Psychroserpens ponticola: one gene and its partner. The protein of the gene in region 1 interacts with the protein of each later gene in a pairwise test. Links are inferred from orthologs where the notes say so. Each region holds a gene or a part of one and is shown on either strand. Other genes may lie near its edges.

The links.
Region 2: the proteins of MUN68_RS00760 (region 1) and MUN68_RS15375 interact in binary tests that used the Escherichia coli proteins (3 or more experiments, as listed by UniProt). The link is inferred for Psychroserpens ponticola from one-to-one orthologs.

Annotation. Positions count from the first base shown.
Region 1 is NZ_CP116221.1:182,794-187,029, forward strand. What follows is about bases 843-3,793. They hold MUN68_RS00760 (cytochrome c oxidase subunit I), read left to right. Parts: upstream 843-1,396; coding sequence 1,397-3,190; downstream 3,191-3,793. Other genes in these bases: MUN68_RS00755 (cytochrome c oxidase subunit II), read left to right, coding at 843-1,372; ruvB (Holliday junction branch migration DNA helicase RuvB), read left to right, coding at 3,291-3,793. In the rest of the region: MUN68_RS00750 (quinol:cytochrome C oxidoreductase), read left to right, coding at 1-282; more of MUN68_RS00755, read left to right, coding at 311-842; more of ruvB, read left to right, coding at 3,794-4,236. UniProt on the Escherichia coli protein: Cytochrome bo(3) ubiquinol oxidase is the terminal enzyme in the aerobic respiratory chain of E.coli that predominates when cells are grown at high aeration.
Region 2 is NZ_CP116221.1:3,472,386-3,476,603, reverse strand. Bases 467-3,399 are described here. They hold MUN68_RS15375 (methionine aminotransferase), read right to left. Parts: upstream 2,538-3,399; coding sequence 1,395-2,537; downstream 467-1,394. Other genes in these bases: MUN68_RS15370 (hypothetical protein), read left to right, coding at 2,667-3,399; MUN68_RS15380 (hypothetical protein), read right to left, coding at 958-1,329; MUN68_RS15385 (amidohydrolase), read right to left, coding at 467-648. Also shown: more of MUN68_RS15385, read right to left, coding at 1-466; more of MUN68_RS15370, read left to right, coding at 3,400-3,407; MUN68_RS15365 (fibronectin type III domain-containing protein), read right to left, coding at 3,465-4,218. UniProt on the Escherichia coli protein: Shows aminotransferase activity with methionine and histidine as substrates, and to a lesser extent also with phenylalanine.

The sequences.
Region 1 (4,236 bases):
GTGTTCCCATTGTTAGTATTAATGAATAGTGATTACAAACGTATTCCTTGGTTCGTTATTATGGCAGGTATCGTTATTTTATGTGGTCACTATATTGACATATTTAATATGATTATGCCAGCAACAGTTGGTGATCAATGGTCAATTGGAATTCCAGAAATATTTTCAATGTTATTCTTTGCAGGATTATTTATATTTATTGTCTTTACTGCTTTAACAAAAGCGCCATTGACACCAGAGCGTAATCCTTTCTTAAAAGAGAGTGAACATTTCCATTATTAATAATATTAAATAAAGAAGACAAACGACAATGACTGCTTTTTTAACACTTATAATAGTACTTTTCATAGCTGTTGCAATTTGGCAAATGGTGAAAATATTTGATCTCTCTCAAGTAGGTTCAGATAATGGACAAGTAGCTACAGATAAAGACAATACTCTTAATGGATATTTAATGATGGGATTCCTAATCTTTATCTATGCCATTACTATCGCAAGTTTCTGGTATTTAGGAGATTTGCCATTAATGTCAAATTCTGCTTCAGAACATGGACCTGGTTTAGATAATTTAATGGTTATCTCAATGGCTCTTATCTTTGTGGTTCAAACCTTTACTCAATTTTTATTACACTATTTTGCTTATAAATATAAAGGTGAAAAAGGGCGTAAAGCATTGTTTTATGCTGATAATAATACTTTAGAAGCTATTTGGACATTTATTCCTGTAGTTGTGCTAGCTGGATTAATTATTTATGGTTTATTTACTTGGACAACTATCATGAATGTTGATGAAAGTGATGACCCAATGGTTATTGAGTTATATGCGCAACAATTTAACTGGAAAGCTCGTTATGGAGGAGAAGACAATACATTGGGTATGGCTAATGTGAGATTAATTGATATTGATCGTGCAAACATATTAGGTGTTGATGAATCGGATCCTTATGCTCAAGATGATGTAATAACCACTGAATTACATTTACCTGTTGGAAGACCAGTTTTATTCAAGATGCGTTCGCAAGATGTATTACACTCTGCATATATGCCTCATTTTAGAGCACAAATGAATTGTGTTCCAGGTATGATTACTCAATTTGGATTCACACCTTCAGTGACAACTACTGATATGCGTCGTAATCCAGATATTATTGAAAAAGTAAAAAATATCAATACACTACGATTAGAACGACAAGTTGAAATTGAAGCTAAAGGACAAGAATTAATATATGAGTTTGATTACCTACTATTATGTAATAAAATATGTGGTACATCTCATTATAATATGCAAATGAAGATTATTGTTGAAACTCAAGAAGAATATGATGCTTGGATAAGTGAACAAAAAACGTTCAAGAATTCTTTAACTAACTAAAAGATTAAAAAAAGAAAATAGATTATGTCAGCACACGCAGATACTCACGCACACGACGACGATCACGGACATCATCATAAAGAGACTTTTGTTACTAAATATATTTTTAGTCAAGATCACAAAATGATTGCTAAACAGTATCTAATTACAGGTACTATTATGGGAGTTATTGGTGTTTTAATGTCGATTATGTTCCGTATGCAAATTGCATGGCCAGAAGAACCTAATGTTCTTTTTGAAGCATTATTAGGGAAATGGGCTCCTGATGGCGTTATGGATGCTGATATTTATTTGGCATTGGTAACCATTCATGGTACCATAATGGTATTCTTTGTATTGACAGCAGGATTAAGTGGTACGTTTAGTAACCTTTTAATTCCATTACAAATTGGTGCAAGAGATATGGCATCTGGTTTCTTAAATATGGTTTCATATTGGTTGTTTTTCTTATCTAGTGTGATTATGGTCATTTCATTATTCGTTGAAGCTGGACCAGCTGCAGCAGGATGGACGATCTATCCACCTTTAAGTGCCTTACCAATGGCTCAAGGCGGTTCTGGTATGGGAATGACTTTATGGTTAGTATCTATGGCAATATTTATTGCGTCATCATTACTTGGCTCATTAAATTACATAGTAACCGTAATTAACTTGCGTACAAAAGGAATGTCTATGACAAGATTACCATTAACAATTTGGGCATTCTTTGTAACAGCCATTATTGGTGTTGTATCATTCCCAGTATTATTATCTGCCGCGTTATTGTTAATAATGGATAGAAGTTTTGGTACATCTTTCTTCTTGTCAGATATATTTATTCAAGGAGAAGTTTTACATTATCAAGGTGGATCTCCTGTTTTGTTTGAACACTTATTTTGGTTTCTAGGTCATCCTGAAGTTTATATTGTGATATTACCAGCTATGGGACTAGTTTCAGAAATTATGGCATCTAGTTCTCGTAAGCCTATTTTTGGTTATAGAGCGATGATTATGTCAATTTTAGCAATTGCATTCCTTTCAACTATTGTTTGGGGACATCATATGTTTATATCAGGTATGAATCCGTTCTTAGGATCTGTATTTACATTTACAACCTTATTAATTGCAATACCTTCAGCGGTTAAAGCTTTTAACTGGATAACCACCATTTGGAAAGGAAATGTCCAGATGAATCCAGCCATGCTGTTTTCAATAGGATTTGTTTCAACTTTCATTACAGGTGGTCTTACAGGTATTATTTTAGGAGATAGTGCTTTAGATATTAATGTTCATGATACTTACTTTGTTGTAGCGCATTTCCACTTAGTAATGGGTATTTCGGCACTTTACGGGATGTTTGCTGGTATTTATCATTGGTTCCCTAAAATGTTTGGTAGAATGCTAAATAAAAACCTTGGATATTTACATTTCTGGGTGACAGCAGTTTGTGCTTATGGTGTGTTCTTTCCAATGCACTTTATAGGTATGGCTGGTTTACCAAGACGTTACTATACAAATTCAAATTTCCCATTATTTGATGATACTGCCAATGCAAATGTTGTTATAACTATGTTTGCTATTGTTGGTGGAGTATTTCAATTAGTGTATTTATGGAATTTCTTCCATTCTATTTTCTTCGGAAAGAAAGCAGTACAAAATCCTTGGAGATCTACAACTTTAGAGTGGACAGCTCCAGTAAAACATATTCATGGAAACTGGGAAGGTGAAATTCCTCACGTTCACCGTTGGGCTTATGATTACAGTAAACCTGGACATGATGTCGATTTCGTGCCTCAGAATATTCCATTAAAAGATGGAGAAGAAGAACTTCAACATTAAACTGTCTTTATAAAATATTGAAAAGCCTTTCGTAAATATCGAAAGGCTTTTTGTTTATATTTGTTTGAGCTGAACAAGTTTCAGTTTCTAATTTAATTTTATGAACGAAAACTTAGATCCTACAAACGAAAATTTCTCTTCAGAAGAAATAGACGTCGAAAAAAAGTTGAGACCTTTATCCTTTGATGATTTTACAGGTCAGGATCAAGTACTAGAGAACCTTCAAATTTTTGTTCAGGCAGCTAATCAAAGAAATGAAGCATTAGACCATACCTTGTTTCATGGTCCTCCAGGCCTCGGTAAAACAACACTTGCACATATTTTAGCAAGTGAACTTAGTGTTGGTATTAAAGTGACTTCTGGTCCTGTACTTGATAAACCAGGAGACTTAGCAGGATTGTTGACTAACCTTGATGAACGCGATGTTTTATTTATTGATGAGATTCATAGATTAAGTCCTATAGTAGAAGAGTATTTGTATTCTGCTATGGAAGATTATAAAATTGATATTATGATTGAATCTGGCCCTAATGCCAGAACAGTTCAACTCAATTTAAATCCTTTTACGCTTGTTGGAGCCACAACGCGATCAGGATTGTTAACAGCACCAATGCGTGCTCGTTTTGGTATTCAAAGCCGATTACAATATTATAAAACCGATTTATTAACTAGTATAGTACAAAGAAGTGCTGCAATTCTTGATGTTCCAATCTCAATGGAAGCTGCAATTGAAATTGCTGGCAGAAGTCGAGGAACACCTAGAATAGCAAATGCTTTATTACGTCGTGTTAGAGATTTTGCACAAATAAAAGGGAATGGAAGTATCGATATAAAAATAGCAAAGTTTGCATTAGAAGCGCTTAATGTTGATGCTCATGGTTTAGATGAAATGGATAATAAAATCCTTGAAACTATTATCGAAAAATTTAAAGGCGGTCCAGTCGGAATTTCAACGATTGCAACAGCTGTTAGTGAAAGTCCAGAAACGATTGAAGAAGTATATGAGCCTTTTCTTATTCAACAAGGATTTATTATGCGTACTCCTC
Region 2 (4,218 bases), 3.3 Mb from region 1 along the record:
AAGCACATCAAAAGCTGCTGAATGTCCAGAATATTCATAATTATTTGCATCTAAACCAACACGATTTACACCAATGCAATAACTCATGTTTTCAATGGCACGAGCTTGCAATAAAGTATCCCAAGCATTAATTCTTACTTTAGGCCAATTTGCAACATAAAATATAAGGTCATAATTTTCAACATTTCTAGACCAAACAGGGAAACGTAAATCATAACAAACAAGCGGTTTAATTTTCCAGCCTTTATAATCAATGAGACTATTATGCTGTCCAGCTTTATAAACTTTATCTTCACCAGCTAAAGTAAATGTATGTCGCTTGTTATACGTGTCTATTTCACCATTAGGACACACAAACACTAAACGATTATAATAAGAGCCCTCTTCTTTTATTATAAGGCTTCCAGTAATTGCAGCATTTTTTTCTTTGGAAAGGTTTTTCATCCACGAGATGGTTTTTCCATTCATGGTTTCTGCGACAGAATCTGCATTCATTGTAAAACCTGAAGTAAACATTTCTGGTAAAATGATAATATCTACTGGGTGTGTAATAGATGCTATTTTTGCACTAAAATTATGCCGATTCTGTTCTGGGTTTTCCCAAACTAAATTAGATTGTATTAAGGCAATTTTTAATTCATTTTGCATGTACTAAAATTACAAATTTTAGGCATTATAATTACTTTTTATTAATTGAACCCCTTGTTTATTTTGATGAAATTCGTCAATTCGAGTGAATTTTACGATTGAAAATGAGTAAAATTTGTATCGAGAATATGAATTTCTATTTTAAATTAGTTCTCGATACAATTTTTCGGATCTCAAAATCACTCGAACTGACGTTTCATGATATTTTTAAATCAAAAGACAAAACAGACTAATTGAGATTCTTCGTTTTGCTCTAAATGACAAAGTCATAATTTTAGATAATCTTTAAACGATACTAATAGACGTTACTTATATTTTCTTTTTTGCTTTTTCGATATCCTCTCTATAACCTTCAATTCTTTTTAACCATTTAACTTCGTCTTGAGGTGATAATTTTCCTTTACGTTTCAACTTGTCATATTTTTTCTGAGCGCTTTCTAATTTTTTTGAGGCTTTATCAAGTCGTTTTTGTGCTTTTAATTGATTTTTTAGAGCTTTTTCTGCCTTTTTTTGCTTCTTTTCTGCCTTTTTTTGTGCTTTTTCAGCTTTTTTCTTCTCTTTTTCTAATTTTTCAGTAGTAATTTCTTTTTTAACCTGATTTAGATTGTCATTCTTTTTAATGTCTTGTGCGTTTAAAGACAAACTAAATATAGTGATGAAGATTAGGATAATATATTTCATTGAATTAAATTTTATTGTTTGCTAAATTAGACACGAAGGTAGCGTGGAAGTCACTTAAGTTTTTGTTAAATTTTATTCAAAATTTCGGCGGCTTGTTTTAACGTGTCATTCGTTTTAGCGAAACAAAAACGCAACACTTTATGATCTAATTTATTATCATAAAAAACAGATAGAGGAATAGAAGCAATGCCATTTTCAATGGTTAATTGTTTGGCGAATTCTACATCGTTTTTAGATGTGATTTCAGAATAGTCTAATACCTGAAAATACGTGCCTTTTGAAGGTGAAAATTTAAACTTAGAATCCGTAATGAGATTTAAGAATGTATCGCGTTTTTCTTGGAAGAAGTTTGGTAATTCTGTATAGTGATTTGAATTTTTAAGATAATCTGCTAACGCTTTTTGAGTAGGATGGTGTACAGAAAACACATTAAATTGATGGATATTTCTAAACGCTTCCATCAATAGTTTTGGAGCACAGCAATAACCTATTTTCCAACCTGTATTATGAAACGTTTTTCCGAAGGACGCTGTGATAAAACTGCGTTGTTTTAAGTCTTTAAATCTGCAAACACTTTGGTGTTGTTCGCCATCAAAAATAATGTGTTCGTAAACTTCATCACTAAGGACAATAATATCTGTTCCTTTAGTTACTTCTTGAAGCTTCAGCATGTCGTTTTTACTCATTACAGTTCCAGTAGGATTGTGAGGCGTATTAACGAGTATCATTTTTGTTTTAGTATTGATTGCTTCCTTAACTATATTCCAATTAATCTTATAATCTGGAGCTTCTAATGCTATAGAAATGGCTTTTCCTCCATTGAGTTCAATAGCTGGTTGATAACAATCATAAGCTGGCTTGAAAATGATGACTTCATCATTAGGTTTTATAAACGCAGAAATAATCGTGAAAATCGCTTGAGTTGCACCAGCAGTAACAGTGATTTCAGTTTCTGGATGGTAGCTGGAATTGTATAAGATGTTGAATTTTTTGGAAATTGCTTGACGTAATTCTAAATTTCCAGCCATTGGTGCATATTGATTATAACCAGAATTCATGGCTTTTGTAACACCATCAATTAATTTTTGATCGCTCTTAAAATTAGGAAACCCTTGTGATAAATTAATGGCATTGTGCTCGTTTGCTAAAGCACTCATTACTGAAAAAATAGAGGTTTCTACGTTTGTTAATTTTGGTGTGAGTTGCATAAAGTAAATATACAAATACCATTAATGTGATAATAATTAAAAGAAAAAAGAGTTTTATTAACGTAATTAATAATACTTGTCATCAAAAATTTCATAATTATATTCTTTGTTTTATTATGTGCTTGCAATTTGAGTACTGAAAAGAAAACAATTGTAAGACAAACTAGAATTGATATTGACGAAATCTCAGACACTATAATTGAAACTATTGAACCAACTTTTGATTCTTTAAAACTCAATATTAATTTCAAACCAAAAGGGAATTATTCGTCTATCACAAATAAAATTCTAACAGATAGAGTTTATTTCAAAGACTTGTATGATAGCAATCCAACGAAAGCTATTGATAGCGCAGCTCAATATTTATACTCAAAATTACTGAATGATATTGTTCCGCATTGGTATGGAACCGATTGGGATTTTAATGGACATACAGATATTCCTAATGAAGGTGAAATTGCTTGTGGTTATTTTGTGTCGACCACTTTAAAGCATTTCGGATTTAATTTAAATCGCTATAAAATGGCACAGCAAGCTGGACTTATTGAAGCTCGAATGTTGCAAACTAATTCTGAACTTAAGATTTACAGAAACCTAACTTTTGAATCTTTAAAAGAGAAAGTCAACTCGGTTTATCATGATGGGATTTATTTTGTTGGACTCGATAATCATGTTGGATATGTGCTAGTTAAAAATAAAGAATTATATTTTTTACATTCGAGCTATTGCGATGATAAAGTGGTTGTAGAATTAGCGAAAAAAGCATATTGTTTTTCTTCAAATATTTATGTGTTCGCCGAAATTTCAACTAATAAAAACCTAATAAAACGTTGGATTTTAAATGAACGTTTGAATGTGCCAGCTAATTGATTTTAAAATAAAAAACCCTCACATTTCTGTAAGGGTTTCATACTTAAATAAATATTTTTATTGTTTAGTAAAACGATATGAAAATTGTTCTGGAGGTCCACAACTATTATTAAGGTCTGCAGTAAAGGTTAGTTCAAAAGTGGTGTCATTAGAAGCTGTAAAAAAGCCACTATTTGATCCAGGTCCAATTTCATATGTTCCTCCACATGTACACAGAGAGTCGAAGTTATTAACTGAAGTTGTTTCATTACAATTCAAGTTGAATGTAATGGAAGAAAGGGCGTCTGGGCATAACAGTGGAAATATTTGACTGAAAAATGATCTTTCGTTTTCTGAAGGAGCTGTAATTGTAAGCGAGGCTCCATTAGATAAATATGGACCATTAGCTCCTATAGGAGTAAGTTGTTCCAGTAAATAACTTCCTGTAAAACCTAAAGTGTTAGTAGTTATAACCAATGCATCAGAATAATCACTAAATCCTTCAGAACCACAATTAGCTCTTACGTAAAACTCATAAGTAGTAGCAGGATTCAAATCTGTAATGGTATTAATATTTGATGATGTACCCATTGTCATACCTGTACCTAAAGCAAATCCAGATTCTCCATATTCAATTTCATAAGCAGTCTCTCCATTAGGATTAAAATCGAAAGCAACACTACAATGCGTTACTTGATTTAAAAATAAATTCGTTGGAATTGCACAATTAGCTAATGTTGTGAAAGGAATAGGGCCAAGGTATTGACTTTCATTTGTTGAACTACAAATTGATTTTACATAAAATTCATATTGAGTTTGAGGTGTTAAGCTA